2 regions of the Amphritea sp. GJ51-11 genome follow, and region 1 is predicted to be linked to the other one. Evidence: riboswitches for the same ligand, from Rfam matches in the RefSeq annotation. Region 1 holds a riboswitch; the other holds the start of a gene.
The links. A riboswitch is a leader RNA that binds a small molecule or an ion and turns the genes downstream of it on or off. The one in region 1 is predicted to bind FMN.
Positions count from the first base shown of each region.

Region 1 (15,177 bases):
CAGTTCCGGCCGACATCAGCCGGAATTTTATAAAAGCATGTGGCTAAAGCTCACTGAGCTAGGCTTCTGGCAAGGTGAGATTTGGAACCGCCATAAAGATGGTTCGATCTTTCCTGAATGGCTGAGTATCACCGCTATCAGAGAAGAAGACGGCGAGATATCCCAATATGCCGCTATTTTCACGGATTTAACCGATGTTAAAAAATCGGAAGCCCGTCTCAACCGCTTAGCCTATTTCGATGAGCTAACACGATTGCCCAACCGCAAGTTGTTTAATGATCGCCTACAACTTTCCCTCAGTTATGCCAAAGAACATGGTCACCGAGTTGCGGTGGCCTACGTTGATGTGGATTTCTTCCAACAAATTAATGATCTACATGGGCATGAAGTCGGTGACCGAGTGCTGAAAGAGGTTGGCCGACGGATTGATCAGCAACTCGACGATGGCGATACCGTGGCCCGTTTTGGCGGCGATGAATTCAACCTTATTCTGACCGATGTGGATGTCGATGATAGCCCGCAGATCAGTGAGTTTCTTAACCGCATACTGAACTCCGTGAGTCAGCCAATCTTGATCGATGATAGAGAGCTTAAAACAACTGTCAGTATCGGTGTGAGCTTCTACCCTACCGATGCCGATAATGCCGAGCTATTGCTAAAATGTGCTGATTCAGCGGTTCACTTAGCGAAAGACTTTGGCCGCAATAGCTTCCGCTTCTTTTCCTCGGAACAGCACCGCATGATCCAAAGCCGCTATCAGATGGGCAGTGATCTACAAACGGCTATCGATAACCAAGAGTTCCAGCTCTATTACCAGCCTAAAGTCTGTCTAAAAACAGGTAAACCCACCAGCTGCGAGGCGCTGTTACGCTGGCTTCATCCACAGCTGGGCTTTATCTCACCGGCCGAGTTTATCCCCTTGGCGGAAGACCTTGACCTGATCAACCGCATCGGTCACTTCGTGATCGAAGAAGCATGCCGGCAGATTGCCGCTTGGAGCCAACAGGGTGATAACGTCAATGTGGCCATCAATGTTTCCGCCAAACAATTTCAACAAGGTGGTGTTGCCGAGCAAATTCTCGACGTGCTAAGTCAGCATCAGGTGCCGCCGCATCAACTCTCTGTAGAGCTGACTGAAACCAGCTTTCTACACTGCCCAGAAGAGACCAAAAGCGCCATCAATGAGCTTCGTAGTCACGGTATACAGGTGGCCATCGATGACTTTGGTACTGGCTATTCGAGCCTCAGCTATGTGCGTAATATGTCGCTGGATATTCTCAAAATTGACCGTAGCTTTCTGATTGACCTAGAAGAATCAGAAGTCGACCGTGCCATCGTCTCATCCATCATTGAGATGAGCCATGTACTCGGGTTAAAGGTGGTTGCTGAGGGCATCGAAACACAACCACAGTTGAATATCCTCAAAGGGATGCACTGTGATCAGCTACAAGGGTTTCTGCTGGCCAGACCCATGCCACCAGACGACTTTAGAAGCTGGTATCGGCAGCAGGTGACGAGTTAACGGTCAGCTCTAACATCGATTAACTCCCCCTAACGGGTTAAAGCAAGCTTCAGTTGCGCTAAGTTCGCTTTTGCCGGGCCGGTTAAGCCCTCCTCTAGCGCCCACTCATAACCTCTAATGGCCAATACATACACTTCCGGCTGCACCTCAAAACACAACTGGCAGGTGGCCATAATGGACGGTATTGAGATGGCATGGGAGGTAAAGCTGAAATCTAATTTAGCGTTGGCTTCTGTCAAGGCGGTAAGTGAATAATCCACCACGGCCACATCCCGAGTCGCATCGATGAACAGGACCCGTCGTTTCGTACTGATCAGATCGGCATCTTCTAAAAACAACTGATAGTTGCGCACCTTCTCGGCATCAGGACAAAGCCCCTCACGCTCAAGCCAATCGATTAACGCCCAAGCCAAACCATCATCCTGGCGAGCGACATTACCAATACCGTAGATCAGACAATCGGGATAATTAAAATCGGCCAGTGACAGTGGCAGCGATTTAACGACGTCGCTCATCGACTAAATCACCTTTCGCATCATAAAGAGACACTTCCAGCGGCATCTGACCCAACGCATGGGTGGCGCAACTGAGACAGGGATCGTAAGCACGAATACCGACTTCGATGGCATTCATCATCCCCTCGGTGATATTTACCTGACCAGCAATATAATCCTCTGCGACTGACTGCACCGTTCGGTTGATGACCTGATTATTTTGAGTCGTAGAGACAATCAAGTTAGCAAAGGTTATCTCGCCACTTTGATTGGCGCGATAATGATGGATTAAGGTGCCCCGAGGGGCTTCCACCACACCAATGCCCTCACCGGTCCAACCGTTCTCGGCGGGTGTCATAACCAACGACTTCCCCTGTAACTCAGGATCATTGAGTAACGCTTTGATCAACTCGGCGGAATGAATAATTTCAATGGCACGCGCCCAGTTGGTATGCAGTGTCATATGGTTGGATTGGCCTGCGGTGTAGTCGTGAAATTCCTCTAACGCGCTCTGTGCTAGCGGCGTCGACAAGCTTTTAGTCACATTCATACGTGCCAAAGGGCCTACCCTAATAGAACCTTTCTCCCGCCCCAGCGCTTTAAGAAAGGGAAACTTCATATAACTCCAAGCTTCCGTTGCTTCAGAAAAGTGTTCCAGATAGTCGTGATAATCAAATTCAGCCACGATAGCTTTATGTTCATCCATAATACGTATCCGGCCATGGTAGTAATCGACATTGCCATCATCATCGACCAAACACATATCCAAGGCGGGCACCACGGCGAAATGATCGATCTCGTCACGATGCTGTTCATGAAAGGTCTTAAATAGCGCCAAGCCTTCTTGGGCATAGGTGATAACCTCATCGATCGATAATAGCCCCTCTTCGCCATGTAGAAATCGATCACGCTCAGTCACACTGAGGTTCTGGTTCACCCCACCCGGTACTGAACTGATGCCATGCATCCGCTTGCCCAGTACCGCTTTTATCAGTTCTTGCCCCCACTTTCGTAGCGCCACCACACGCTTAATCAAAGCCGGGTCTTGCTCCACCAGCCCCAAGACATTGCGTTGCTCAGGCGGAGCATCCATACCAAACAACATTTCCGGTAAAATGAGATAAAAATAGGCCGTCACATGAGATTGTAACTGTTGTGCATAGTGCCCCAAACGGCGCATTTTTTCAGCCGCCGGCAACATTTGAATACCGCTACCTAAGCCGACCCCAACCATATCATCCAGCGCCTTGGCACCGCATAGGTGATGACTAACGAAACAGATACCACAGATACGCTGCAACAACATCGGCGCTTCCCAATAGGGATGCCCCTGCACCAGTTTTTCAAAACCGCGAAACTCAACCACATGAAGCTTCGCGTCGGTGACCCGGTTATCATCATCCAGTTGAATGGTCACTTTACCGTGCCCTTCAATCCGCGTTATCGGATCAATCACCAGCTTTCGACTCATATTAATATCCTAAACATTCTGATGGTTAATCGTAACGGTTAATCGATGCGGGCAGATCAAAGGGACGCCCATTAATCAGATCATCCAACACTTTAAGAATCGTTCCCCCATCCGGAGGGCAACCGGGGATAAAGTAATCCATCTTGACCACTTCATGACAGGGATAAACCTGAGTCGTTATCCGGGGAATATCGTCATCATAGGGCATCGTTGGAATCGCATTGGGCACCGCCGTCACCGAATCAATATAGGCCTCTTTCAGGCAGTCGGTCAGTGACACCTCATTACGCATCGCCGGTACGCCGCCCCAGATGGCACAGGCACCAACGGAGATCAAGATATCGCAGTTCTCGCGAAACGATTGTAGGGTTTCGATATTCTCCTCGTTGGCCACACCGCCTTCGATAAAACCGATGGCACAACGCTCACGAATGCGCTTAATATCGGTGAACGATGAACGCAGAATAGTTATTTTATCGAGTAAGCCTAACAGCGCTTCATCCATATCCAACAACGATAGACTACAACCCCAACAACCGCATAGACCAATCATCGCAACTTTAATTTTGGCATCACGGGTGGCCTGAAGCGTCGGATCCATTGGCGTCGCTGGCAGATCATGGGAGCAGATCTCAGGTTTGCTTGAGTTAGCCATTAGTCGTTATCTCCCAGCGCTCGGTCCCGCAGCGATCGACACTCATATTTACGCTGACCGATAGGCTCATTAAAGCCGATACCTTTATCAATAATACAGCCGACCGGACAGATATCCGCCGCCGCACGGACCTGTTCCACGGTCATAACATTGGCCAATTCGATATCGATTTCAATCCGCGCATGACTGCCTCGTCCGCTAATACTAAAGATCTTCTCGCCGCTATCACGATCACGAATAAACTCAACGCAACGCTGACAGAAGATACACCGGTCACGTTCGAGCCAGATATGCTCGGCACCGACCTCTCGCTGATGCGGGGTAAAGCGGTATGGAAAACGGGACACCACCATCTCCATCTCATAAGCGGTCGCTTGTAGATCACAGCGGCCGCTTTTTTCACAACTCGGACAGTTATGGTTGCCCTCGACGAATAGCAACTCGACCAGCGCCTTACGCATATCGGCCACCTCCGGCTCACTCACCTCGACCACCATCCCGTCAGCAACATGTACGGAGCAGGCGGGGGTTATTCGACCGTTCACCCGTACAGAACAGACGCGACAGGTGCCAAGACAGGACTGATCAGGCCGATAGCACAGGGTTGGAATATGAATCCCATGTTGAGCGGCCACCGCCACCAAATTATGTCCGGCGGTGGCGGTGATTAATCGCTCATCGATTGTTAGTTGAATATTCATTTCACCCGCTCCGATAGCTGCGTAGACCCGTTGATCGATGTTGTCGGGATAAGCTCCGCGCGTGCTAACTCGCTACCCAACAACGCCGCCACTTTATCGAAAGAAGGCAACAACACACCTTGAGGTTCGACCAATTTTTCCTGATAAAGCTCAGTAAACTGCTGCAATGTACTTAATACCGGATTCGGTGATGTAGCCCCTAAACCGCATCGACTGGTACTGCTCACTAACTGACCCCAGCTAACCATCTCATCGAGATCTTGCTGACAGGCTTTACCCGCTATCACCCGCTCTACCTTATGCAACAGCTCAGTATTACCTGCCCGACAGGGGGTACAGATACCACAGGATTCATCGACAAAGAACTGCATAAACTGCCGTATAATCGCCAGCAAATCCCTCGAGCGATTAAAAATCATCAACGAGCCATTACAGGAAAGATCATCATAAGCAAAACAGCGATCAGCACCCTTTTTTACCGCAACACACTCACCGGATGGCCCGCTTACCTGCACCGCCCAAGGATCCGTCGCCCCCACTCTTTCAAGCAGATGCTTCAGACTCATGCCCCATTCAACCTCATAAATACCCGGTCGATCACAATCCCCCGAGACGCTGAATAACCGAGTACCACAGGAACCATCGGTGCCAAGCTCTGCATACCAACCAGACCCCTCTTCAATTAACCGAGTTACCGCCGCTAAAGTTTCAACATTATTCACCGTGGTCGGCATCCCCAGATACCCCTGCTGAATGGGAAAAGGCGGTTTTATCCGTGGGGTGCCTCGCTTGCCTTCACAGGATTCAATCAAGGCGGATTCATCCCCACAGACATAAGATCCTGCTCCCATTTGAATGCGAATATCAAAATGAAAGTCCTGACCGAGAATCGTATCGCCCAATAAACCTTCGGCTCGAAGCTGCGCTAATTGCGTCTCAAGAAAGGCCCTAAGATAGCTATATTCGGCCCGCAGATAGAGAATGCCTTGGCTCGCACCGATGGCCCAAGCAGCGATAATCATGCCCAGCAACACCACCTTCGGAGAACGGGTCAGCAACACCCGATCTTTAAAGGTTCCCGGTTCCCCTTCATCCGCATTACAGATCACATACTTCGTTTCACCAACAGCTTGGCGACACAAACGAAACTTCTCACCGGTGCCAAAACCCGCCCCGCCTAACCCCTGCAATCGCGCATCGATAACCGTTTGAATCACCTGATCCGGGTGCTGCGCCAAACAACGCTTTAACAGCGCGCTATAATCACTCGGCTCCTGAAAGAACACCGGCCCCGCCTGACAGATAGTGCTTTCAACGAGCTGATCGATATAAGCGATACTGTCTTCCGGCAGCTTATGAGGGTTTGCAATCTCAGCCGCTGTTAAGCCCTGCTTTAACTGCTCGATAATCCTCACAACTTTGTCGGCGGTCAGTCGGGTAAACACAACCTCATCAATCAGCATCGCCGGTTCCTGATCACTCAGACCAATACAGGCGGTTTCATAGAGACCAAAGGTTCCCGAGGGGTCCAGCGAACCGATCTTCGCACCGGTAGCCTGCTCCAAGGCGGCCAAAACCGTTTCGTAGCCCTTCAGTCTCGCAATCACTGTATGACTCAGATAGAGGGTATGCTTACCGCTGGGTTGGCTATGAAAATAGTGATAAAAAGAGTGGGTTTCCCGCACATCGTTTGCCGACATATTCAAGCCGTGGGCAAGTGCGGCTGTCGCGGCATCAGGAAGATAGTGATAAAGGCGCTGTATATCCAAAAGCATATCCAGCAAGCGGGTTTTATCCCCTTGATAACGTTCAATAATCGTCTGGATATTATTATTCATATTATAAATCCTAGTAAGGTACAGCCACGCCAGCCGCCTAAACTTAAGCCGATACTTAAACCGAAACACATTAATGCCGATTCCTGTGAACCGAATCGCAAACGCGGTTCAACTTCGCCACTACTAAAATTGTAGTCTAGCGGCGACGCTAACGCCCTGTTAAAACATCACTTTTGTTCCCCTAGCCGACCGCTGCTTTTTGCTCAAGAAAAACCGCGCCAAGAAATAACAACCGCGACTAAAACAGCTGTATGAATTAAGCGCATATCCCTGCCGGGGGTTTTATTGGCTAACGACCTTGCCATTGCCTACATTAAGGTATGACATAGCACCATCCATATAACGAATCATTCCTAACGGCGCCACCCTAGGGCGTAAAGCTAATTAAGAGAACGGACATAGGTCTGCGAGGGAGTTGCAACATGAGCGATGAGATTATTACCAGTACCGGCCAATGGTCACTAGTCGTGCTGCGAGCGACTCAGCACAGCGTCAAGGTGTGGGCAGGCACCCTGTTCTCCACCTTAACCATGCCCGAACAGGCCCGCATCGAGCTAATTGCCCCCGATAACAGCGTCAGCGTCCATAACATTGTCAAAACCGATTGGAACAGACCCTTCAGTCGTATCCGCAAACGCTTCTATATCACCGCCAATTTTTCACAACTACTGCCCGGCAGTCATTATAAAGTGCGTTTTCTGCGACGCATTGAGGCAGTCAACGGGGTCCGTGAGGCATCTTGGCAACTATTACGCACCGCTCAATTTGATACCCTGCCAGCGCAGCTACCTAAATCCCATCAAAAACCCTTTACCATCGGCTTTGGCAGTTGCTTCTATAATCACCGCGATGGTGGCCAAGCGGCGGGGGCTTATAAGGCCCTCTATGATCGTGGCGATGAAGCCGTGAAACCGGATATCACCTTTCTCACCGGCGATCAGGTCTATCTGGATATAGGCTTTGATTCGCTCTCCTTTATCGACAGCGAAATCAGACAACGCGTCGCCGATGACTATGCTTTGCATTGGCAAGCCCTAGGCAGCATTCTCAACCGTGGTGCCACCTGGATGTTGCCGGATGACCATGAATACTGGAACGATTACCCATTTCACGATTCACTGATCCCGACATTACTGGTATTAAAGATCAAATCCGTTAGAAAGACCTGGTCTCGAGCCTCTTTAGATGGTGTGCAACGGGTGCAACAAAGCCCCAAGATCGAGATATTTAACCTTGGCAGCGATCTCTCATTTTGTCTCGCCGATCTGCGCTCTTTTCGTGACGAAAACGGTTTTATGCCGGCAGCTGAATTCAAACGCCTAACCGACTGGGCCAGCTCGCTACAATCACCCGGCGTGTTGGTATTACCACAACCCTTAATCGTTGAGAAAAATCCAACCGAACGCAACCTGCTTAGTTTCAAAACCCAATATCAACAACTGCTGCAGGCGCTCGGCACAACGGGGCACGATATTGTGCTGCTCAGCGGTGATGTGCATTTTGGCCGGATCGCCACCGCCACCTTAGGGCCACAAGGCGGGCGACTGGTTGAAGTTATATCTTCCCCGCTGTCGAACCTCACCGGCCTTAACGGTATCGCCACCGCCAGTCCCAGTTTCAAACCCAGCCATTTTCCAGATCCTTCAGTTGTCGAGATCCCCGGCTGGACCGCCAAGGCCGTCCACTATGATCAATCATTTGCCGTTAGCACTAAAAAAGGTTGGTTATTATCCGCCTATCCTAAGACCCGTACCCGGGAACACTTCATGACCGCCAGTTTTAACCAAAGCGACAACAACCGTATTCAATTAAAAGTGAATGCTTGGCGTGTTCGTGAACGGGATGACGATAACTTACCTGCACGTGATTTCGATGAGTATACGATTGAGCTGCAATAGCATAGCGTTAAACCTGCCGTGCGGGCTCGCACGGCGAATACGGCGGATCAAAAGCAATACTTGACCTAACGCAACATCCGCCGGAATAACGCCCGCCTTTTGTCAGCCAGACGTTATATGACGGTTTATCTGAACTATATTTTTAATCATCGAACCGATGCTTATGAAAACAGCGACAGCTTAGGCATTCACTCAGGCACAGGAGCATTCTTATGCAGATCGACTTTCACCATGCCGTCACTTACGTGGTTGCCCGACTTTCAGGCTTTGCGCATGCTAAAGCGGAGATTATCGCCCATTCGGCTCAATATGTAGATGATGCCACCAATGCAGGAGTGATCTACTTCGAGAATCAGGCGATGTATCAGCGTATCGCTTCGGCCCACAAAATGATCGACTACAAAAATATTCAAAAACTCGCCAACCATCAGGTATGGATTCCGTTTCACTTCCTCCCCGGTAATGAAGGCTTAGCGGCGGGACGAAATCCAGATGCTGATTTTCGTCATAAAATTGTCTGCCGGCCGAATAGTTTTATTGCGCAGGAGATGGTACGTGCTTGCATCGATGATCACCAGAAACCCAACGCCCTGCACCGCCTCGGGATCACCATGCATGTGTTTGCCGATACATGGGCGCATCAGGGATTTGCAGGTATCAACGATAGAATCAATCTGGTTCGTGATGTGCTCGATGAAAATAACCAGCCTGATCCAAGCCTGTTAGAGCAGGTGAAAAACTACTTCCTTGATCGCTTCGATGAAGCTCAATCACAGTTTGTCGGCGGTCTATTGCCCCTTGGCCACGGTGCCGCGTTGAGCTACCCCGACCGCCCCTACCTTAAATGGCACTACACCAATGGCGAAGGGGCCCATGTTGAACGAGATAACCCCAAAGACTTTATCACTGCCGCCGATGAGATGTGCAAAGCGATGCGACGTTTTCAACTGGGTGATGCCGATGCCAAGGTTGCCGGACTGCCATCGGCGAGTCGAGATCAATTAGACGCCATGATGCGCAACACCGTTGAGGAAAACGGTGATAAACGTCATCAAATATGGCTCAAGGCTATCGCCGACGGCGTCTTTGGTTTTCCTGCAGTACAACTACGCTATGCAGCTAAAGGCGTTGGCTCGTGGAAATATCAGGCGATTAAAGATACCCGCTCAAAACAATTAAAAAATCAGCTATTTAAATACCATCCCTCATTTTTAGACAGTGATTGGAAACACTTTCATGACGCCCTACAGGCTCACCGCTTTACCGTCATCCATGAAATTTTACCTCGCTACGGCATCAGTGCCGCTTAGCCTGTCATGGGGGTTATTCCGAACTAAGCTATCACTGGCTAAGCGATTCCGGGCTAAATTATTGCGAATAAGGCAACAGCCGAAATGCGGTCGTTAGGGTTTGTGACTCACCGGCGTCCAGCCACGGGTGATCATAAAAACGGGTGCGGGCCGCTTCAACACAGACAAATCGAGATACTTGATCAAGCCCGACATCCGGCATCGCGACGGCTGCATCACCGGGATTCCAGACCACGGTAGAATTGCCTCCCTGCTTACGAATAGCAATCACCCGCTGCCATCCATGATCGACCAGCATCACTTCGCTATCACCCTCATGCTGGAAAATAACATCAGTTTCCACCGGAAACTCAACCACACCGCTATGCTGCCGCTCCTGCATGCCTTGTAACTTATCTCGAAGGCGTAGGCCATCGACACCCTGCAGCGCCACCCGCGCACGATCCGACACGGCAAAATAGCTATGCAGCGCCGCAGTCAACGCTATCCGCTGATCCGTATAGTTATGACTGATTAATGACAGACGAAGCTCCCCCTGATCAACGTCAACATCAAGCGTAAGATCCAGTCCTGACCAGAGGGATGCTGGCGGAGACAGCTGCCAATGACCACCTTGCGCATTAACCTCAGCCCGATCTAGGGTCCAATGTGCTGTTCGCGCTACGCCGTGTTTGGGTTGAGAGGCATTATCAACATGCTCAGCAAACCAAGGCCAACACACCGGCACACCCCCTCGTATCGCGCCTGTCTTAGCCGGTTTATCACTCAACCACAACAGTGGCTGCTCACCGGTCGGACGAAACAACAGCACCTGACCACCCGCCAATGAGATCACCAACTCCCCCCAAGCATACTTAAACACACAGAGGTCATACCCCAGCCACGATAGATCAGTCCGTCCCTGCTCAAAACCTAAGATCAACTGTTGCAGATCACCCTGCCATTGCTGCTCACCCATTAACACCTTCCTCGCCTTCTATTATGTTCGCTGTATTCTTTTTATGCCGCAGGGTTAATAACAATTCAACCTCCCGTAAAGCGAAAGACGCCGCTCAAACACAGAGCATAGTAACGCCTCAATCGAGGCCGGTGCAGAGAACGCCTAAAAAGAACCGCAATTGAACGTATAAATAAAACCCAGATATATAAACCAATATACCTGACAAAAAATGTGCGAAACAGCCTAACAATCGTTGTTAGGCCGTTAAAACAGCGATTAAGACTGATAAAGCACTGAGCTTGAATCACTGCGCTGCAACGCTTTCAGCCGCAAACCAAAATTGCCTAAAATCAGCATCAATCCGCCGATAATCTGATAATGCGTTAACCCCATTCCAAGCACAAACCAGTTGATCGCCGCGGCAAACACGGGAAAGGAGAGCTCTGCCAAGGTGGCCATCTGTGCCGGTATTGTTTTTAACCCTTGATAATAAAAACGCATACCAATCAATCCGCTCAATAACGCCATAGCGATCGCTAAGCTTAGATCGACCGGTGGCATCGGCATCAAACTATCCTGCTGTAGCAGAGCTAAAGGTAACAAAACCCACAACCCCGCCAATAACGTATAACCATAGCCGGTTAAAACACTCAAACTATCGTTACCATAGTGCCACTGCGCCTCACCCAACGACTGAATATCGGGCCATAACATTACTAGACTGCCGAATACAATCACTATCGCCCAACGAATAAACGCGCCTTCGATGCGCTCATTTAGACAAGCATAGGCCAGCACAATAGCCACCAACGGCTGTAGCTTTTGTAATAAAATCACCACCGTTGGATTCAGATAATGAAACGCTTCCGTAAAAGCCAAGGTGCCGAGTGCAGAACCGACCCCGCCAATAAAAAACAGACACAGAAAGTTATTCAGTGATAGTTGACGAAAGACATGACGATAGCGCCACAGCATCGGGCTGACAAACAGCACCAACGTGAGGTGTTCGATTAAAACGATTTGCAGTGTGGCATAACCCGCCGCCAATAAGGGATAGCGAATTAATGTATCAAGTGCCCAGGTAAAACACGCGATCATGATAAAACATGTGCCTGCCATCTTTGGTTTCTCCCAAAATAAGATGCCAGGGGTGATGAAAACGAATGTACCAGCCGTTGCCATTAGCTAAACACAGCCAAACACAACAAAGCCATCTCTGAATATTTCAGAGACAGCTGCTGACTGGTCGATCTTCTATCATCCGGACTATGACCGTCGGCTCTGGTATCTCACCAGATCTGCTGACCTTAATGTGGTTGAGTCAATCGCATTAAGCGCTCGCGGGCTGTTTGACGGGATAGCCCATCAAAATCACCGCCGGTGGGGAATTTCGCCCCGCCCCGAAGTTCGATTTATGTAAAATTACGGTGTAACTCTAACCCTCCGCGATTATTTTTTAAAGCCTCATGCGTAACGTTGACATTGGCCCATAAAAAACGGGGTAAAAGAAGAATCTCTTTTACCCCGTTGATGTTAAAGCAGTGAGACTGCGTTAATAATCAGTTTTTGAATTTTTTAATTTCACCCGACTTCAAACGTGCCATATATGATTTAAGATCAACTTTAACCAAGCTCATCAAGAAGTACAGGCCGATGATATTGACCACCGCCATAGCAAAGATGGAGGCATCGGAGAAATCGATAACCGGACCAAGATTGGCTGCTGCACCAATAATGACGAACAAACAGAAGATGACTTTAAAGACTAACTCGGTCGTTTTTCCTTCACCAAAGAGATAGGTCCAAGCCTTCAGGCCATAGTAAGACCAGCTAATCATGGTTGAGAATGCGAACAATACCACCGCAACCGCCAGCACATAAGGGAACCAACTGAAAGCCGAGCCAAAAGCAGCTGACGTCAAGGCGACACCCGAAGAGCCATCGGCAGTAATAATGCGGCCGCTTTCACCCACCAAGTAAAGCCCTGTGGTTGGATCCGTGGTCAACTGACCCGTAATAATGATCACCAACGCCGTCATCGTACAGATCACCACCGTATCGATAAATGGCTCAAGCAGCGAGACGAACCCTTCCGTAATCGGCTCTTTCGTCCGCACCGCCGAGTGAGCAATTGCCGCCGAACCAACACCAGCCTCGTTTGAGAACGCCGCTCGTTTGAAACCTTGAATCAACGCTCCGACAAAACCACCCGCAATCCCGAGCCCAGTAAAGGCACCTTCAAAAATCTGACCAAAGGCCCAACCGACTTTATCGAGATTCATTAGGATAATAACCAGAGAAGCCAACACATAAAGAATGCCCATGAATGGCACCACTTTTTCGGTCACATTGGCGATCGACTTAATACCTCCGACAATCACAGCGAACACAATCAATGCAAAAATCACACCAGTAATCCAACCGGGATAGTCACCGACAATACTACTAATCTGCGCATGCGCCTGATTGGCCTGAAACATGTTGCCGCCGCCAAGGGCGCCCAGAATACAAAAGATCGAGAACAACACCGCCAGTATGCCACCGCCCGGAAGTCCCTTCTCTTTAAAGCCTTTCGAGATGTAATACATGGGACCACCCGATACGGTACCATCAGCATATTCATTTCGATATTTTACACCCAAGGTACACTCGGTGAACTTGGAGGCCATCCCCATCAAACCCGCTAATATCATCCAGAAGGTTGCACCGGGCCCCCCAATACTCACAGCCACAGCAACACCCGCGATATTACCTAAACCAACCGTACCGGAAAGCGCTGTCGCTAATGCTTGAAAGTGAGACACCTCACCCGCATCATCAGGATCAGAGTAATCCCCTTTAACCAACGAAATAGAATGACGTATCGCTTTAAATTGGATAAAACCAAAGTAGACGGTGAACACCGTTGCCCCAGTGACCAACCACAGAACGATCCATGGGAACGTCGTGCCCGGTAAAGGCGCAAAAATTAGATTAACAAACCAGCCGGTCGCCGAAGCAAAAACTTCATTAACTGTCTGATCAATACTCCCCTCTTCGGCCATAGCCGAAGCGCTAGCAAAGCATAGAAATAGAGAGACAAATGCGCTGCTTATTATTTTTTTAATATGCATAAGACAACCTCAGTTAACGACAGTGACAGGAACGTTAGCGCTCATCACCAACTTAGCGGTGACACTACCAAACAGTTTTGCCGCTAATCCGCTCTCGGTCGAGCGTGCCACAATAATCTGTTGCGCCTTCTCTTTGACTGCCACTGAGTTCAATAACTCGGCAGCATCACCGTGTAATACCCGTCCCCCGGCGCTAAAACCTTCGGTTTTCATGGTTTCTAATGCAGGTGTGATAACCCGTTCTGAAGCAAGCTTTATCTCTTGCTCGCGACGCTTATGTCGCATGGCGTTTTCTTCGGCGGTTTGAAAACTATAAGGTGACCATTCGATGACGTAAACCAACTCAATCACACAGTCGCCTATCAACTTTGACAGATGCTTGGCGTACGTGAGTGCACGTTCCCCTGGCTCACTCCCATCTAAACCAACAATCAATTTTGTTGACATATTTTGTGTTCCTCTATCATTTTATTATTATTTGCGCTTTTCATAGAGTCTTCAGTATAGACACAATTCACTTGCTCCGTGGCTAAACTTTAAATTAACGTGCCACAAACGATGAATGACTCACTTAATGCGGCGCTAGATATCTTATAAGTCGATAAGTATTCCCCCCTGAGCCATCTGTCCGTAAAATTAAACCACTCGAATCATACCTAAACAGCACAGCATCGGCGTTGCGCTAGTCGCATTGAAGGATTAACACCGCCACTGCAAGGAGTCCAACCAGCCTATGAGCACACAACAGACAACCGTATCACTGGTATTAGGTAGTGGCGGTGCCCGTGGTTTTGCCCATATCGGCGTGATTCATTGGTTGGAAGAGAATGGCTTTAAAATCGAATCCATTTCCGGCAGCTCCATGGGGGCGCTTATCGGTGGCGTTTATGCGGCAGGCAAACTAGAAGACTTCTCTGCTTGGGTGCAGGCAATACGCAAAGTGGATATTGTCACCTTTATGGATATCTCATGGAAAAGAAGTGGCTTGGTTAAAGGCGACAAAGTCATCAGCATACTCACCGAACTCGTCGGTGATGTGATGATTGAGGATCTGCCTATCCGCTACACCGCAGTGGCCACCGATATCCTCAATGAGAAAGAGGTATGGATCAATTCTGGTAAGCTGTTTGACGGCATTCGCGCCTCCATTTCATTGCCGCTATTATTAACGCCGTTCCGCTACAAAGGCATAGACCTAATCGATGGAGGGGTTTTAAATCCGGTGCCGATTGCGC
Region 1 covers NZ_CM147881.1:1,458,848-1,474,024, reverse strand. Annotated here, with positions in the region: gene AC0L4K_RS06380 (EAL domain-containing protein) at 1-1,522, shown strand, start outside; gene AC0L4K_RS06375 (hydrogenase maturation protease) at 1,552-2,037, opposite strand; gene AC0L4K_RS06370 (Ni/Fe hydrogenase subunit alpha) at 2,021-3,487, opposite strand; gene AC0L4K_RS06365 (NADH-quinone oxidoreductase subunit B family protein) at 3,513-4,142, opposite strand; gene AC0L4K_RS06360 (2Fe-2S iron-sulfur cluster-binding protein) at 4,142-4,843, opposite strand; gene AC0L4K_RS06355 (NAD(P)H-dependent oxidoreductase subunit E) at 4,840-6,681, opposite strand; gene AC0L4K_RS06350 (metallophosphoesterase family protein) at 7,104-8,579, shown strand; gene AC0L4K_RS06345 (DUF6765 family protein) at 8,792-9,889, shown strand; gene AC0L4K_RS06340 (D-hexose-6-phosphate mutarotase) at 9,948-10,847, opposite strand; gene AC0L4K_RS06335 (DMT family transporter) at 11,106-11,948, opposite strand; FMN riboswitch at 12,075-12,241, opposite strand; gene AC0L4K_RS06330 (alanine/glycine:cation symporter family protein) at 12,389-13,942, opposite strand; gene AC0L4K_RS06325 (universal stress protein) at 13,952-14,389, opposite strand; gene AC0L4K_RS06320 (patatin-like phospholipase family protein) at 14,676-15,177, shown strand, end outside.

Region 2 (15,177 bases), 350 kb from region 1:
AAGAAGAGATCTTTGGCCCAGTGCTGACCGCTATCGAATTCGAAACCGAAGAAGAAGCAATTCAACTGGCTAACGAAACGGTTTACGGTCTGGCTGGTTATATCTGGACTAGCAACACCGGTCGTGCAATGCGCATGGCTCATGCGGTTGAAGCGGGTATGCTGTGGGTTAACTCTGAAAACAACCGTAACCTGCCATCCCCATTCGGTGGGGTGAAAATGTCCGGTATTGGGCGTGACGGTGGTGATTGGAGCTTTGATTTCTATATGGAAACCAAAAACGTCTGTATCGCCCATGACACCCATAAGGTGCCTGTACTCGGTCGCTAATTAAGCGGTGGGTTTACGCATCACATATCGACAGCTGGCATAGATCATCTCTTTGCCAGCTTTTTCCGTCTTTAGACAGCACGATGCTGGGTGATTTTGACCCTAGCGTGAAGCGACAGCGGATACATTAATCGGAGTTAGTTATGCCACATTTCATTATGGAATACTCAGCCAACCTAGACGATGATCTAGATATTCCAGCCTTGTTTGAAAAACTCAATGAAACTGCCATCGCCACTGGCGTTTTCCCTATTGGGGGGATTCGTACACGTGCCGTTCGCTGCGAACATTTTCGCGTAGGCGAGGGCGATCCCGACAATACCTTTGTACACCTAACCGCCAAAGTCGGTTCTGGCCGTACGCCAGAAGTGCTCAAAGCCGCCTCAGACACCATCTTTGAAACGTTCAGTGCTAGCCTAAAGCCGATCTTTGATCGTCGCTGGATGAGCGTTGGTTTTGAAATGATTGAATTGCATCCCGAGCGCAATTATCGAATGAACAACATCCACAAAAAACTCGCCGATAAAGCCTAATAAGCATTACCCTCGAGTTTCGCTGGCCTGTCACATAAGCAGATCTGCCGGACTTCGTGCCGGCGGTATGCTGACCTCTATCCTGCGTTTTAAGTGCTTTTACAAGCTTATAAAACTGAGTTTTACTCATCATTTAGCGTTAATTATAGGTTAACACCAGAACGTCGCTTGAGTGGTAATGTTGATGGTTTGATGACAGTAAGTACTGAAGAGGATAAATCTACCGAAGACCCGTGGGTGTAATCGGCTGAGTCAGTGCTAGGATTGCTTCTACCAATATAGATTGCTTTTTAACAAGGACAGGCACCGCTAAAAAATGATGATGCGGCGATCAAATCGGATTAGCGCTTTTTAATAAGGACAGGCACAGCTAAAAATTATGATGCAGAGATTAAGCCTGATTAGCATGGCGCGTAATTTTCACGAGTGATTTATTTTTTACTGAATATTTAGCTAGTAGCTCGTTAATGCTGATTTATAGATCAGTGAACGCCTCAGTTATTATTGATCATTAGCAGGCGGGAAGGTTGTTTCTTTTAAGCGACTCGTTCTGATCGTCGCTTAGGTCGTCTTTTGGCTGCAAATTTCTTCGGATAGCGCTGTTCAAACTCAGTGGCGTTTCTAAGCCAATTTTGTGCGTCTAGCCTCAGTCGTTCGAGGATAGGAGGGTGATGCAGTGGGATAGCACCTCGTTTGTTATTTCTAACCACACGGCCGGTGCTGTCGACCAGCTCGAGGTAGTCTTTTAAACAGCATGAAATGCCCATCTCTTCATCACTCTTGATGCACTCTTCAAATACTGCAAGGGGTTTAATTGGGCGGTTAAAATACTTTAGTGACTTCTGTTCTTGTTGCGATGCAATCGCGTTGTGTGGATCAAATGTTGATTTGATTCGTTCTTTAATACTGGTGTGTGCTGAATCTTCTGGCGTTTCTGCCATTCCAGATCTTATCGGATTCAGATCCACATAGGCCATGCAGGATAGCAGTGCTTCTTCACTTAATAAGGCCTGGGATTTGAAACGTGATTCCCAGAAATGGCCGGTGCACTGGTCTTCCTGATTGGCTTGCCGAGCAATGGGTTCATTTAAGCATTTCATAAACCAACTAAGGTTGCTCAACCGCTCACGATAAACCGAGATGATATGACTAACGGTTTCTGCTTCTGAAGCGGTTAAAGGCTCACCAGACATCCACTTACGTACCAGTAGTGGGCCTTTGAATACACTAGTTCAAAGGCTTGCAACATCAGTATCCGTCCATGACTCGGCTTGATCAGGGCATATTTTCACGACTAGGTGATGGTGGTTAGACATCACCGCATAAGCACAAACATCGATTGCAAAAAGCGAGGATAGAATCCGTATGCGATCTTCGATCCATTGACGCCGGTGTTGATAATCTTTACCGGAAATAGGATCAACACCGCATAGATATGAACGGCGCACGCAGCGGGAGACGACATGATAATAGGGTGTGTCTTGAAGAGATACGAGTTCCTGTCGAGGTCGAGTCATCGGTAAAGTCCTTTTAACGATGTGTGAATCAATGCTGATTTTGAGCTTAGAATTGGATGTCTGGGTTGTCAATTAAGGAGTGCCTGTCCTTTTGCTGTTTTGCTGGACCAAGGACAGGCACTCAATGTTATGAGAGGGTTGTAGGCTAGAGTAAGTGGTTTAAGTTGCTTTGGCTCGTTGAATTCGTTGGTTGAATTTATCATTCACAATTAGGGCGAGTAAGATAATCCCACCGCCGATTGCAAGACGGATAATATCTGCATCACGGTTCCAAAAGATCACGTTGACCAAGATGCCTGCTGGGATCAATAAGTTATTAGCGACCGCCAGTGTGCCGACGTTAACCTGTGTGGCGCCCTTATTCCAAGCAAAATATCCCAGCCCAGATGCAACGACACCAAGATATGTCAAAATAGACCATTGCAGTGTGGTCGTTGGCAGTTTCTCTGGATTACCGAGTAATAGGTAACAAGGGATAACCACGGCCAATGCTCCCATAAAGAACCAACCAAATACTGTGCGCTGTGGTAGGTCGGGACGCTCTTTGGCAATAATGCGTTTATAACCTACTTGGCCGGCGGCGAAACATAAATTTGCGCCTTGAACGATAAAGAGTCCCTTTAAAAAGCCTTCGTCGATACCTTGGTAGCGAATAGCAACTGCACCGATAACCGCGAGTAATGCACTGATGATAAAGCCAATATTGAGTCGGCGATCCAGTAGGTCATTTAGTAGGGTGATGTAGATGGGGGTCATGACGGTGAACAACAAAACTTCGGGTACGGAAAGGTACAGAAACGATTGGTAATAAAAACCGTACATGATGCCGAGCTGGAACGCGCCACAGACCATAAGTTGTAGAGCAACTTTTGGCTGGATTTGACGCAGTTTTAAAAAGGGCAAGAAAATGATGGTAGCGAGTGCGACGCGCATTAATACAGAAAACCACGCATCGACTTGCCCCGCTAGATACACCCCGATCAAGCTGAAGGAAAACGCCCACAAAAAGGTGACGGCAATAAGCATTGGCATGACAATCAGTTCCGCATAGATAAAGTGGCGCTCAGTTTAACGATTTCTCCCATTTTGGCAAATCTGTTTACTTAAATAATTTTCACAGATAACTATTGTGTATTTATCGATCTATTTTTTTGGATAGGAAGCTAATTCTGCGAATCTTCGGTATTAAGATGCCGTGCCTGTCCCTGTTTGTTCTGTTTGTTATGACTGTCCGTTCTCTTATTCGCGGCTTTGACAATATGCAGTAAAAACACGTATATTCGCTGCCGTCGAATTATTTCGATTTCGTTCTCGGGGCGGGGTGAAACTCCCCACCGGCGGTAAAGAATTATTTCTAAGCCCGCGAGCGCCTTTAAGATTGTTCTTTTAGGGTCAGCAGATCTGGTGTGACTCCAGAGCCGACGGTTATAGTCCGGATGATAGGGAACGTGTCAGATAAAATATCTAACTGAGCCGCTTATTATTAGTGGCTTAGTTGTCGTGCTATATGCCGTATTTTCCTGTCCGTTCGCCCTGATTCACCTTTTATTTATGGGTTTTTATAATGAATCAGAGCTCAACGAATTTCATTCCTGCAACACAACGAATTGCTTTTCTACATGCGACTTGGCATGAAGAGATCGTTCTTAATTGTTTGAATGGATTTAAACAAGAGTTAACCTCGCGCGGTTATGATACATCACTGATTGAGGTGATTGCGGTACCCGGTGCCTTTGAAATCCCACTACAAGCGAAACTGCTGGCAAAAAGTGGTCAGTATGCAGCGATTGCATGCAGTGGCTTGGTGGTCGATGGCGGTATTTATCGTCATGACTTTGTGGCGCAAGCTGTCTGTAGTGGCTTAATGCAAGTTCAATTAGAAACAGAGGTGCCGGTTTTAACGGCGGTGCTTACGCCTCATCACTTTCATGAACATGATGAACATAAAGACTATTTCTCGCGTCATTTTATAAAAAAGGGCATTGAGCTAGCACATGCGTGCGATCGGGCTATTCAGTTAACTGCAAAAGCGAAGAGAGCATTAGTCAGTTAAGCGACTATTAATAAGATGGCGTTGATACCGTCAGGGTGTCACGTCGTCGATCATGTTAATCGTAGACGGTTTGTTATAGAAAGCTCATTAATATTGCAGTGCCTGTCCCAGACAATATAGATAAGAAACGAGTCCGTCATGTTTAAACGATTTTACAACTGGTTGGAAAACCGGCGCGTTATAAAAATGGGCTTTACTGAGCAAGAGTGGGAATCGGCTATTGCGGATTGGCCTGTGATGGCGCGCTATCGAGGTGCAGAGCGAGAGGTCTTGCGAAAGATGAGCTTTCGTTTTCTGGTTCGAAAGCAGTTTGAATCAGGTGCAGAATTCCAATTTAACCGTGAGATGTGTTTAAAAATTGCTACGATGGCCTGCGTTCCGATTCTGCATTTAGGTTTGGATTGGTACGATCACTGGCATACCCTTATTTTATATGAGGGAGACTTTGTCCCCAATCGTCCTTATCGCACTGATGATGGGGTCGTGCATGCTCAAAGCCCTGGGTTGAGCGGCGAAGCATGGCTTAGAGGGCCCGTTATTTTATCTTGGCAATCAGTGTGTGAAAGCGGTGTGCATACTCGACAGAGTAAAGCGAGTAATGTCGTCATACATGAATTAGCTCACAAGCTAGACATGCTACGTGATGGTGCTAATGGCGCACCACCGATGCATCCTGATATGAGTGCAGGTGAGTGGCATGATATTTTTACCGCGGCTTGGGATCGTTTACAGCATGATTATAAAAAGCACCGTCCACTTCCCTTAGATGATTATGCTTTAACAAGCCCGGCTGAATTTTTTGCCGTCTGTAGCGAAACCTTTTTTGAAGACCCTCATAGTGTGAAGACACATATGCCTGAAGTGTACCGGCTGCTTAGCCGATTCTATCGGCAAGAGCCGTAGGGGGCGCTATACCGAGTTATAAGGATTTCACAGTCAATCCGATTAACGCCCAGCCAGAGCGTTCCTCTGATTGAAGAAAATCTTGCTTACATTTACCCAGTTGAGAACTGCCTGTCCAAGCTAATAGTTAGCGGGCGGAGTGGACTCTTTTGGACTACATTGTTGGATAGTGGATCAGCTTGTGAGCAAGAGTGAAGCGTTATTATTCAGACTTTGATCCCATACTCCAGTGTCGTGAGATAACAGACTATCCTGCCTGGACAATAGTGAGCATGCTGACACGATGATCAACATGTTGCGTTTCAATTTCATAAGTTAGGGAGAAACGAATGAATCAAACATATCGTGCAAGGGTCTACGCAATATTGTTACTGCTGATGTTATATGGCTGTACACCGCTTATTGGCCCTCATAGTCCTGCGGCCTATGAGAACGCCACTTCTCTGAAAGCTGAAGTTTTAACCGTTCTAAGTAAAGCGAATACACCCTATGTGGACAATGAAGCGGCGATCGATGCGATTAAGCTTAAAGCAGAAATGGCGTATGAATTTGTCAAAGGGGTGCCCGGTAGTCGGTTATCGGCTAGACAGTGGGAGATACTTAAAGACCCCGAAGGTGATCTTTTAGGTAAATTCTTTAAACGCTGGCAGGAGCGTGGAACCCTTTCTAACATTCTTATTCAAGAATATAAGGCGTTAGCGGCGGATGCATTTGACGAGATCATTTGCTTAGAAGCCAATAAGAATGAAGCGACAGACTGCAGCGTAAGAGGAGCACCTAATCATGGCTGATTTCGATGATTTTTTAGCGGCGTTAAAAGACAATGCCGCAGTATTAGCAAAAGAGACCTTTGATGGTTATGAAGCTCAAGCGAAACAGGATGCCGAGACATTTATTGATAAAGCAAAAGATGATCTGAAACGCTGGACGAAGTTACTTGCCGACGGTGATATCAACGAGGAGGACTTTAGTGATCTCGTCAATGCTAAAAAGGCGCTGGCCGAAATGTTTGCGCTTCGTCAAGCCGGTCTCTCGCTGATTAAATTAGAAAAATTCCGTAAAGGCTTTATCAATCTGGTGGTCGATACGGCCTTTGAGGTGTTTGTTTAAACTTGCAGCATCTCTTGTTACCCCGCCTTCATGTCAGTCGGTAGGCAGTATCGCTGTGGCCTATCGGCAATCTTCTCTTCTAACGACGATGATCCAATAGCATTTATATCGGCCAGTTTTGCAGAGAAATTTATACGTAGCAGGCCAACGATCATTATTTTCGGTTAGAATATCGGCCGGTCAATCGGCTGATGAACAGGCAGCGTTCACGCTTAATGCCTTCTTCGCCCGCGGCCTTCATTATTTATAGCGCATACAAAAGGACATCGTATGACAGAGCTAGGGTTTTATCTCGGCCTCCTTATAGCCATTATTGGGTCAATAGGCTTAATCATTGCGGCTTTCAGAACCAGCATTCTGTGGGGATTAGCTGTTTTGTTTCTTTGGCCCTTTTCCATCTTTTATTTGTTTTTTCATTGGCAAGAGGCGAAAGGCGCATTCAAATTACAGCTGTTTGGATTTCTCATCCTTATCGTCTGTGCTTTTATCAGTGAGTGCGATGCATCTTCATCGGTTAATGTCGTCCACTTAGGTGGGCATTCTGCCAAACCCACGCATGGCACTGCAGCGGCGTCTAATATCACGCATCGATTTAGATGTGATGGCCGGCAGTATTGCAGCCAAATGCACTCCAAAGCTGAGGCGGTATTCTTCATCAACAACTGTCCTAACACGAAGATGGATGGAGATCATGATGGCCGGCCTTGCGAAAATGATTCTAGATTTTAGGGTATTACTGCTCGCCGTGTTATTACGTTTGTTATAAGGAAAGCATTAATGAAGCGTTGTTTTAAGGTGGTTAGTGGGGGGGTTATTTCATGGCTAATGGTTGGCTGCACGAATACGCCCCTGTTGCCTAATTCACAGCATTTCCATGAAGTTTCATATCAATGTGAGCGAGGTAGCGCGATGGTTCATTTCTATCCGCAACAATCTCGGGCGGTACTTATTCGTGATAATCAGGCGATTGAGTTACGACAGGAGCCCACTGCGTCGGGCTTCCTCTATAGCAATGTTAAGGTGAGTATCAGAGGCAAGGGGGATCGTATGTCTCTGGAAATAGGACGGATGATGCCCATTGCTTGTCATGCTGAATAACGGCCGCATTATTGGGCTATGGCATTACCCGTTTAATGTCTTATCAGGCGGGTGAAGAGCTGGATAAAGGTACATTGAAAATGTGTGTTAACCCAGTATGAAGAGGAGCCTTTATCCGTAAACATCATTCATATGGAAGGTCGTCGGGTTAATGCGAAAACCCGCCGTTTTATCGATTTGGCCGTGCAGACCTTAAAGCAGAACCCTTTTATTATTGCATAACCTTGCTGCTCAATATCGGGATGAATATCTGCGTTTTTATCAAGCCGTTATTTCAGGGCCTGTTCCAAGTGTTTTAAATGCCAGTTAAGTGCCAGTCACCGACCACGTTGACTCTTGTTGTGCATCAATGCGGGCAGAGTGTTTTCTTCTTATAGTACTTAAGGTGTTATCCGCCTTAGCAAAACTTTACATAACCTTACATGAAAGGGCTTATTTGTGTCGTGATGGGCTGTGTAGAATAGGGTTCCGGATTTGAGCAGGTGACCACGTCTGGTGTCGGTCGCCTCTTTGTTTGCCGGGTATGTAACGGTGCCCTCGGTCCGGTGTTTTAAATGGAATTTACTGAAGACGATCGATCATGAAACAGATTAAAATTTTCTTTGTTGCGTTGTTGTTGATATTGACTGCGGTATGGCTGTTGGCTGATAGCTTGCTTCCAGAACCGTTCACCTATTTCAGTTTTCGTCATGTGTTTGTGCAATACAGTGGTGTTATCGCCATCGGTGTGATGAGCATTGCCATGATGTTAGCGCTGCGGCCGAAATGGCTTGAACCCCATCTGGATGGGTTAGATAAGATGTACCGCTTGCATAAGTGGCTCGGGATTACCGCGCTGGTGGTCTCAGTGGTTCACTGGTGGATGGCTCAGGGCACTAAGTGGATGGTTGGCTGGGGCTGGTTAGAAAAGCCGGAGAGAGGTCCGCGTGGTACTGAAACACTGGGCTTTATTGAAGACCTGTTTCGCAGTCAGCGAGGTTTTGCCGAGTCGGTCGGCGAGTGGGCGTTTTACGCAGCGGTAGCGTTGATCTTGTTGGCATTAATTAAACGCTTTCCTTATCATCTGTTTATTAAAACTCACCAACTGATCTCTATTGCTTATCTGGTGTTGGCTTACCATGCGTTAATCTTAATCGAATTTGATTATTGGTTGCAGCCTGTGGGCTGGGTGATGGCATTGTTGTTAGCTGGCGGCAGTATTGCGGCGGTGCTCGCATTGACAGGGCAGATAGGTAAGGGCCGCAAAGCGCAAGGGGCTATTGATGGTTTAACCTACTACGATGATCTGCGAGTGCTTGAGGTGAGTGTGTTGATGAAGCAGGGATGGGCGGGTCATCGCGCTGGTCAGTTTGCTTTTGTCACATCCAACCGCAAAGAGGGGGCTCACCCCTATACCATTGCTTCGGCTTGGGATCAGGATGATGGTCATATAGTGTTTATCACTAAAGCACTGGGCGATCATACTAGTCGTTTGCGGGAGACGCTAAAAACTGAGATGCCGGTGACCGTTGAAGGCCCCTATGGTTGTTTCGATTTTGGTGATCCTCAGCCACGGCAGATTTGGGTCGGTGCCGGTATCGGTATTACGCCATTTGTGGCGCGTCTTAAAGAGCTGGCTAAAACCCCCGGCGATAAGCCGATTGACCTGTTTCATTGCACCGCCGATTATGATCAGTCGGTGATCGAAAAACTGACCGCGGATGCAGAAGCGGCGGGCGTTAAACTGCATGTGCTGGTGAGCGGTAGAGATGGCCGTTTGGATTGTAATCGAATCTGTCAAACAGTGCCCGAGTGGTCGTCTGCCAGCGTGTGGTTTTGCGGCCCGTCTGGTTTTGGTTTCTCGCTGCGAAAAGATTTTTTGGCGCAAGGATTATCCGCCAAACACTATCATCAAGAACTGTTCCAGATGCGCTAAGTTAGCATTGATCGCGTGAATGATTAGAGTGTCAAACAGGCTAAAAATACTGCCGCTTGCTGGCCTATAAAAGGGCTGGCAAGTGGCGTTTTGGGTTGCCATAACAAGACGGAAGATTTTTTGCGTGTTACATGGTCCAGATCAACAAATAATGGGCAACCTTGGACTATAGTTAGTTTCTCGAAGTGGTTTTTATATTTTATTTTTCGATAAAGGGATTGTTTTAATATGGCTATTCATGAATTTTTTGTTCCCAATGTATCCCTAATGGGCGAAGGCTGTTTTAGTAAACTGCCTGAGCGGGTAAAAATGCTAGGCGGTAAAAAACCGCTGGTTGTGGCGGACAAAGGTATGACGTCGTTGGGCTATACGGCGCGCTTGACCGAGTTGTTACAGAGTGAAGATATTGCCAGTGTGGTTTATGATGACACCGTACCTAACCCAACGGACACTAACGTGGCTGATGGCGTGGCGATTTATCAAGAGAATGATTGTGACATGCTGATCTCTTTAGGGGGCGGTAGCGCACACGATTGTTGTAAAGGTATCGGGCTGGTGGCTTCTAGCGGCGGCACTATCCATGATTACGAAGGTTTAGATCAGGCGACAGCGCCATTACCACCTTACATCGCGGTCAATACCACTGCCGGTACTGCCAGTGAAATGACGCGCTTCACCATTATTACCAACACTTCTAATCATGTGAAAATGGCGATTGTTGATTGGCGAGTAACGCCCGATGTTGCCATTAATGATCCTGCTCTGATGGTCGATATGCCACCGGCACTGACCGCAGCAACAGGCATGGATGCGCTGACTCATGCGGTCGAAGCCTATGTTTCTACGGCGGCAACACCCATTACCGATGCTTGTGCGATGCAAGCGATCCGCTTGATTGGTAAGTATCTGCGCAACGCGGTTGCTCGTGGTGATGATATGGTGGCTCGAGATAAGATGGCTTACGCGGAATACCTCGCGGGGATGGCATTCAATAATGCGAGCCTAGGCTATGTGCACGCGATGGCCCACCAACTGGGTGGTATGTATAACCTGCCACATGGCGTGTGTAATGCTTTGCTGTTACCACATGTATGCCGAGTAAATATGATCGCCGCGACCGAACGCTTTGCGGATATTGCCGATGCTCTGGGTGAAGTGACCGATGGCCTGTCTGAACGGGATGCGGCGCTGCTAGCGATTGATGCAATTGAAACGCTAGGTGAAGATGTTGGTATCCCTCGTACCTTGGGCGAGCTGGGTGTGAAGAGCGAAGATATAGACACCATGGTGGTGAATGCTCAGAAAGATGTTTGCTGTCTGACCAACCCGCGCAAACTGAGCCATGCGGAAGTGGCAGCGATCTTCCAAGCTGCGCTTTAAGTTGAGTGATGTACAACACCAGTACCATTAATCCGGGTGCTGGTGTTTTTTATTGTCTGATCAATCGCCTCGCCGATTGACTCGTCTTGTTGTTCGCCCCATATATTTCCTTTCTTTTTACGCTTTAGCCTCACGTTTAAACGCATTAATCGATAAGATACAGCTGAATTTATATGCCTGTGTAGGGAGGCGTTAAGCTATATGGATAATATTGCAGTACATTTCTTTACCGTGTTTATGGCGTTTTTCGCGATCATGAATCCGATTGCCAATTCAACTCTGTTTATTGGTTTGACCGAAGATGTTGATCAGCGCATGCGGCGGATGATTGCGCTGCGCTCGGTGGTGGTCGCTTTTATTATTGTCTCGGTGTTTGCCATTGGCGGGCGTGAAATCTTTTTGATGTTTGGTATTACGCTGCCAGCCTTTCGGATTGCCGGCGGCATGATGATCGGGTTGATTGGCTATCATATGTTGCAAGGGGAGCGCTCGAGTATCCATACGCCGACCCATCGAGATAATGAAAAGAGTGTCGATTCGGTGGTCGATATTGCCATTACCCCTTTGGGTATTCCGGTACTAGCAGGGCCGGGGACTATCGCCACCGCGATGAATTTTGCTGCGCAATCCACCGTGCTCGAAATCTCGACGGTGCTGGCGGCGTTTGCAATGATGTGTGTGCTGACCTACAGCGCCGTTGTTGGGGGTGAATGGCTGGCGCGTTATCTAGGCCAGAATGCGATTAAAGTGGTGTCTCGCTTGATGGGGTTGATGTTAGCGGTGATCGGTGTACAGATGCTTATTGAGGGGGTGCGTGGTGCTATCGCCGGCTGATAGGCCGTTGTCAATGAAGACCTTGCTGTTCATGGTTATCGTGCGAGATCAATAAATTGTTATTTAGATAATAATTGTGGCTATTTAGCCGATTTTTTCCGCTGTTAGCGGTCTTATTGCTGACTTAATCTGTTGTATTATTACGCTAAGCTGGTGGATAGCTTTATTGCGGCCAAACGGCGTGTATAATCGCCGCCTTGGGTTATCCCTTGCACTTGAATGAACGCTTAGAATTTAGTTAAAACCGTTTGAAAATCAATACATTCAGAGAGAAGTACCGATGTCTAATAAAGAAAAGAACGTTCATGCCCATGACGGAGATTTTCTGGCCCCAGGGGATCGTCGTGATCCTGACTACAAAGACCAAGACGAGGTGTCGGTTCTACCGGTAACGGGGCTGCGGCTTTTCGGCTTGATCGGTGGTCCCTTGGTGGCGGCGATCATCCTGATGTGTTCCGCCCCAGAGGGTATGCCGATTGAGGCCTGGCATTTAGTGGCTATGGCATCATGGATGGTGATCTGGTGGTTAACGGAGGCGGTGCCTATTCCTGCGACCGCACTCTTACCGTTAGTGCTGATGCCCTTGTTTAGCATTGATAAAATTAAACCGGTGGCGGCTAATTATGGTCACCCGTTGATTTTTTTGTTTCTCGGTGGCTTTTTACTGGCGGCCGCGATGCAGCATGTAGGGCTACACCGCCGTATTGCGTTGAAAATTGTCAGCATGATCGGGACCTCGCCGTCACGTATTATTCTCGGGTTTATGTTGGCGACGGCGTTCCTCTCTATGTGGATCTCTAATACGGCGACCACCATTATGATGTTTGCGGTGGGCCTGTCGGTGATCGACTTTGTTGCACAGCAAACCGATGATAAAAAAGTAGTACGTAATTTCGGTGTGGCACTGATGCTCGCAATCGCCTATAGCGCCTCAATCGGTGGTGTGGGGACATTGATTGGTACACCGCCGAATGCGTTGTTGGCGAGCTTCCTACAAAATACTTATAACATCGAAATCAGCTTTTTTGATTGGATGTTGTTAGGTGTGCCGGTGGTCGTGATTATGCTGCCGATTGCCTGGTTGTTACTGACACGGGTGTTGTTCCCATCACATCAAATTGCGATTGACGATCCGAGTGCTGTGGTTCACCGTGAACTCTCTGCGCTGGGTATTATGTCCCGTGGTGAGAAGTTGGTGGCGGTGGTCTTTTTAGCGGCCGCGTTAGGTTGGATTTTCCGCAAGTTTATTGTTGAGCTGACTGGCTTACCACTGAATGACACGATTATTGCGTTGTTGGCTGCGCTGGTTTTATTTGCCGTGCCTATTTCTCGTAAGAGAGGCGAGTTCGCCTTGGATTGGGAAGCGGCGCGTCACGTACCTTGGGGGGTGCTACTGTTGTTCGGCGGCGGTTTGGCCTTGGCGAGTGGTTTTAAAGGCACTGGTCTAGCTGAGTGGATTGGTAATACGGTTGCCGGCATCGAAGTGAGCACTATGGTGCTGGTACTGCTAGTGACGGTGGCGATTGTTTACCTCACTGAAATTACCTCGAATACCGCCTCGACAGCGACCTTTTTGCCTATTCTTGCGGCGGTCGCTGTGGGCTTAGGTTTGGATCCACTGATACTCTGCGTACCGGTGGCGCTAGGCGCTTCAATGGCCTTTATGATGCCGGTAGCGACACCGCCGAATGCCATTGTATTCTCCTATGAGTTGATGGAGCTTCGCGATATGGTGCGGGCGGGCTTCTTACTCAACATTGTCGCGATCATTGTGGCCTTTGGGCTCTTCATGCTGCTGGCTGATTTTGTCTTTGGTGTCAGTCTTTAATCGTTAAATGCTGGGCCTGTGATATGACTATATGACAGGCTCAGTAACCTTCTTGAATGATATCTTTTATACCAATTCTCCATAACATTCTTCCACCAGCTCCGTTCAACAGATCCATTGATTAAGTTCGTTTATCAAGTCTCAGATCACTGTCTGGCTACGCTCTGTCTTTAAGGGTTCTCGCTAAGCGCTCTTATCTTCTTTTGTGTTTTTATACCTTCATCTTTAGTGCGTCACACCGGTGCTGATCTTCCAGTAAGATTGCTATTTGGCACTGTCTTTTATGGATTTAAGTTATTTTTTGAACAAATGTTTGAATTGCATCTAAACTCATAGGAACGAATAAAACATTGGTGCTGATTTAGGCTGACAAATTAGGCTGGTTTTTAGTCCTTAATGCTGTGTACACTGACGCCATACGTTCAATATGAATACCAAGGAGTTTCTTATGTTTAAGCGTTATGTCATTGCACTTACGGCTATTCTCTGGGGTTGCCCAGGTTTTGCAGCAGAGGGAATGGTTAACATTGCCAGCGAATACAGTGTAGAGGAAACCGCCGACCGGTTAGATTCTATTCTGGCTAAAAAAGGCATGACTGTCTTTAATCGGGTAAAACATTCTGATGCCGCAGCTCAGGTCAATATTGAGCTGCGGGATACTCAGGTGATTATTTTCGGTAATCCTAAGGTTGGCAGCCCTTTGATGGCGTGCCAGCAAACGGTTGCTATTGATCTGCCACAGAAGTATCTGGTGTGGCAGGATGTTAGCGATAAGGTTTGGATCTCTTATAACGATCCAGCCTATCTGGTGAAGCGGCATGAGATTGAGGGCTGTGATGAGGTGATCAATAAAGTCACCAATGCCTTATCTGGGATAGCTAGCGCTGCCGCTAAGTAGTTCTGTTTAACGCTGTAAACTCAGGACTGCGATGATTCTATCAATTGAAATACCGAGGTGTATTTACAATGAAAAGGTCAGAGATTGTTCGTCTACAGGAACGTGTTGGGACATTAGGTGATGGTTTTTGGGGGCCGATGAGTATTGCCGCTTGTCAGCAACACCTCAAAAACCTGATGCCATCTCCGCATCCATTTCCGGTTGAAGGATCCCCTGAGTTTATCGATTTTTTTGGTCCCCATGGCGATAAACACTACAGTCCGCCACGCAAGAAAATCATCCTGCCTTTTAGCATTTATTATGGTGATAAACCGGTTAAATCCCTCTGGGCACACGAAAAGTGCGCCGATAGTTTATTGCGTGTTTTTCAGCGTTTAGCCGAGATATACCCTGATGAAGAATCGCGTCAACAAGCAGGCATACTGGTTTATAACGGCTTATATAACCCTCGTTTAAAACGTAATAGTTGGAATTCATGGTCGATGCATGCATGGATGAATGCGATCGATATCAATGCCGGCAGAAATGGCAATAAAACCGCTTGGCCAGTGAATGCCTCAATGCCGATTGAAGTGATGGAGTGTTTTGCCCAAGAGGGCTGGTTATCTGCGGGCGCTTTCTGGGGCCGTGATGCGATGCATTTTCAAGCCACCGCGCCGCCGGCCTAATGAAGTGCTGGTCAGACAGCTAGGTGAGCTGCTGTGCAGAATAGGCTGATCAGTCCTTAGGTAAATCGTTTACTTAGAGAGGTGATGGGGGCCCGTAAACCTAGAAATTAT
Region 2 covers NZ_CM147881.1:1,813,369-1,828,545, forward strand. Annotated here, with positions in the region: gene hpaE (5-carboxymethyl-2-hydroxymuconate semialdehyde dehydrogenase) at 1-329, shown strand, start outside; gene AC0L4K_RS07895 (5-carboxymethyl-2-hydroxymuconate Delta-isomerase) at 473-862, shown strand; gene AC0L4K_RS07900 (transposase) at 1,399-2,055, opposite strand; gene AC0L4K_RS07905 (transposase) at 2,095-2,379, opposite strand; gene AC0L4K_RS07910 (carboxylate/amino acid/amine transporter) at 2,539-3,411, opposite strand; FMN riboswitch at 3,683-3,831, shown strand; gene AC0L4K_RS07915 (6,7-dimethyl-8-ribityllumazine synthase) at 3,944-4,432, shown strand; gene AC0L4K_RS07920 (M90 family metallopeptidase) at 4,571-5,335, shown strand; gene AC0L4K_RS07925 (hypothetical protein) at 5,665-6,126, shown strand; gene AC0L4K_RS07930 (hypothetical protein) at 6,119-6,445, shown strand; gene AC0L4K_RS07935 (excalibur calcium-binding domain-containing protein) at 6,716-7,174, shown strand; gene AC0L4K_RS07940 (MliC family protein) at 7,223-7,543, shown strand; gene AC0L4K_RS07945 (ferredoxin reductase family protein) at 8,124-9,458, shown strand; gene AC0L4K_RS07950 (iron-containing alcohol dehydrogenase) at 9,687-10,838, shown strand; gene AC0L4K_RS07955 (MarC family protein) at 11,040-11,672, shown strand; gene AC0L4K_RS07960 (SLC13 family permease) at 11,953-13,500, shown strand; gene AC0L4K_RS07965 (DUF302 domain-containing protein) at 13,949-14,398, shown strand; gene AC0L4K_RS07970 (M15 family metallopeptidase) at 14,467-15,066, shown strand.
Region 2: another riboswitch for FMN. It lies ahead of AC0L4K_RS07915 (6,7-dimethyl-8-ribityllumazine synthase); the one in region 1 lies ahead of AC0L4K_RS06335 (DMT family transporter).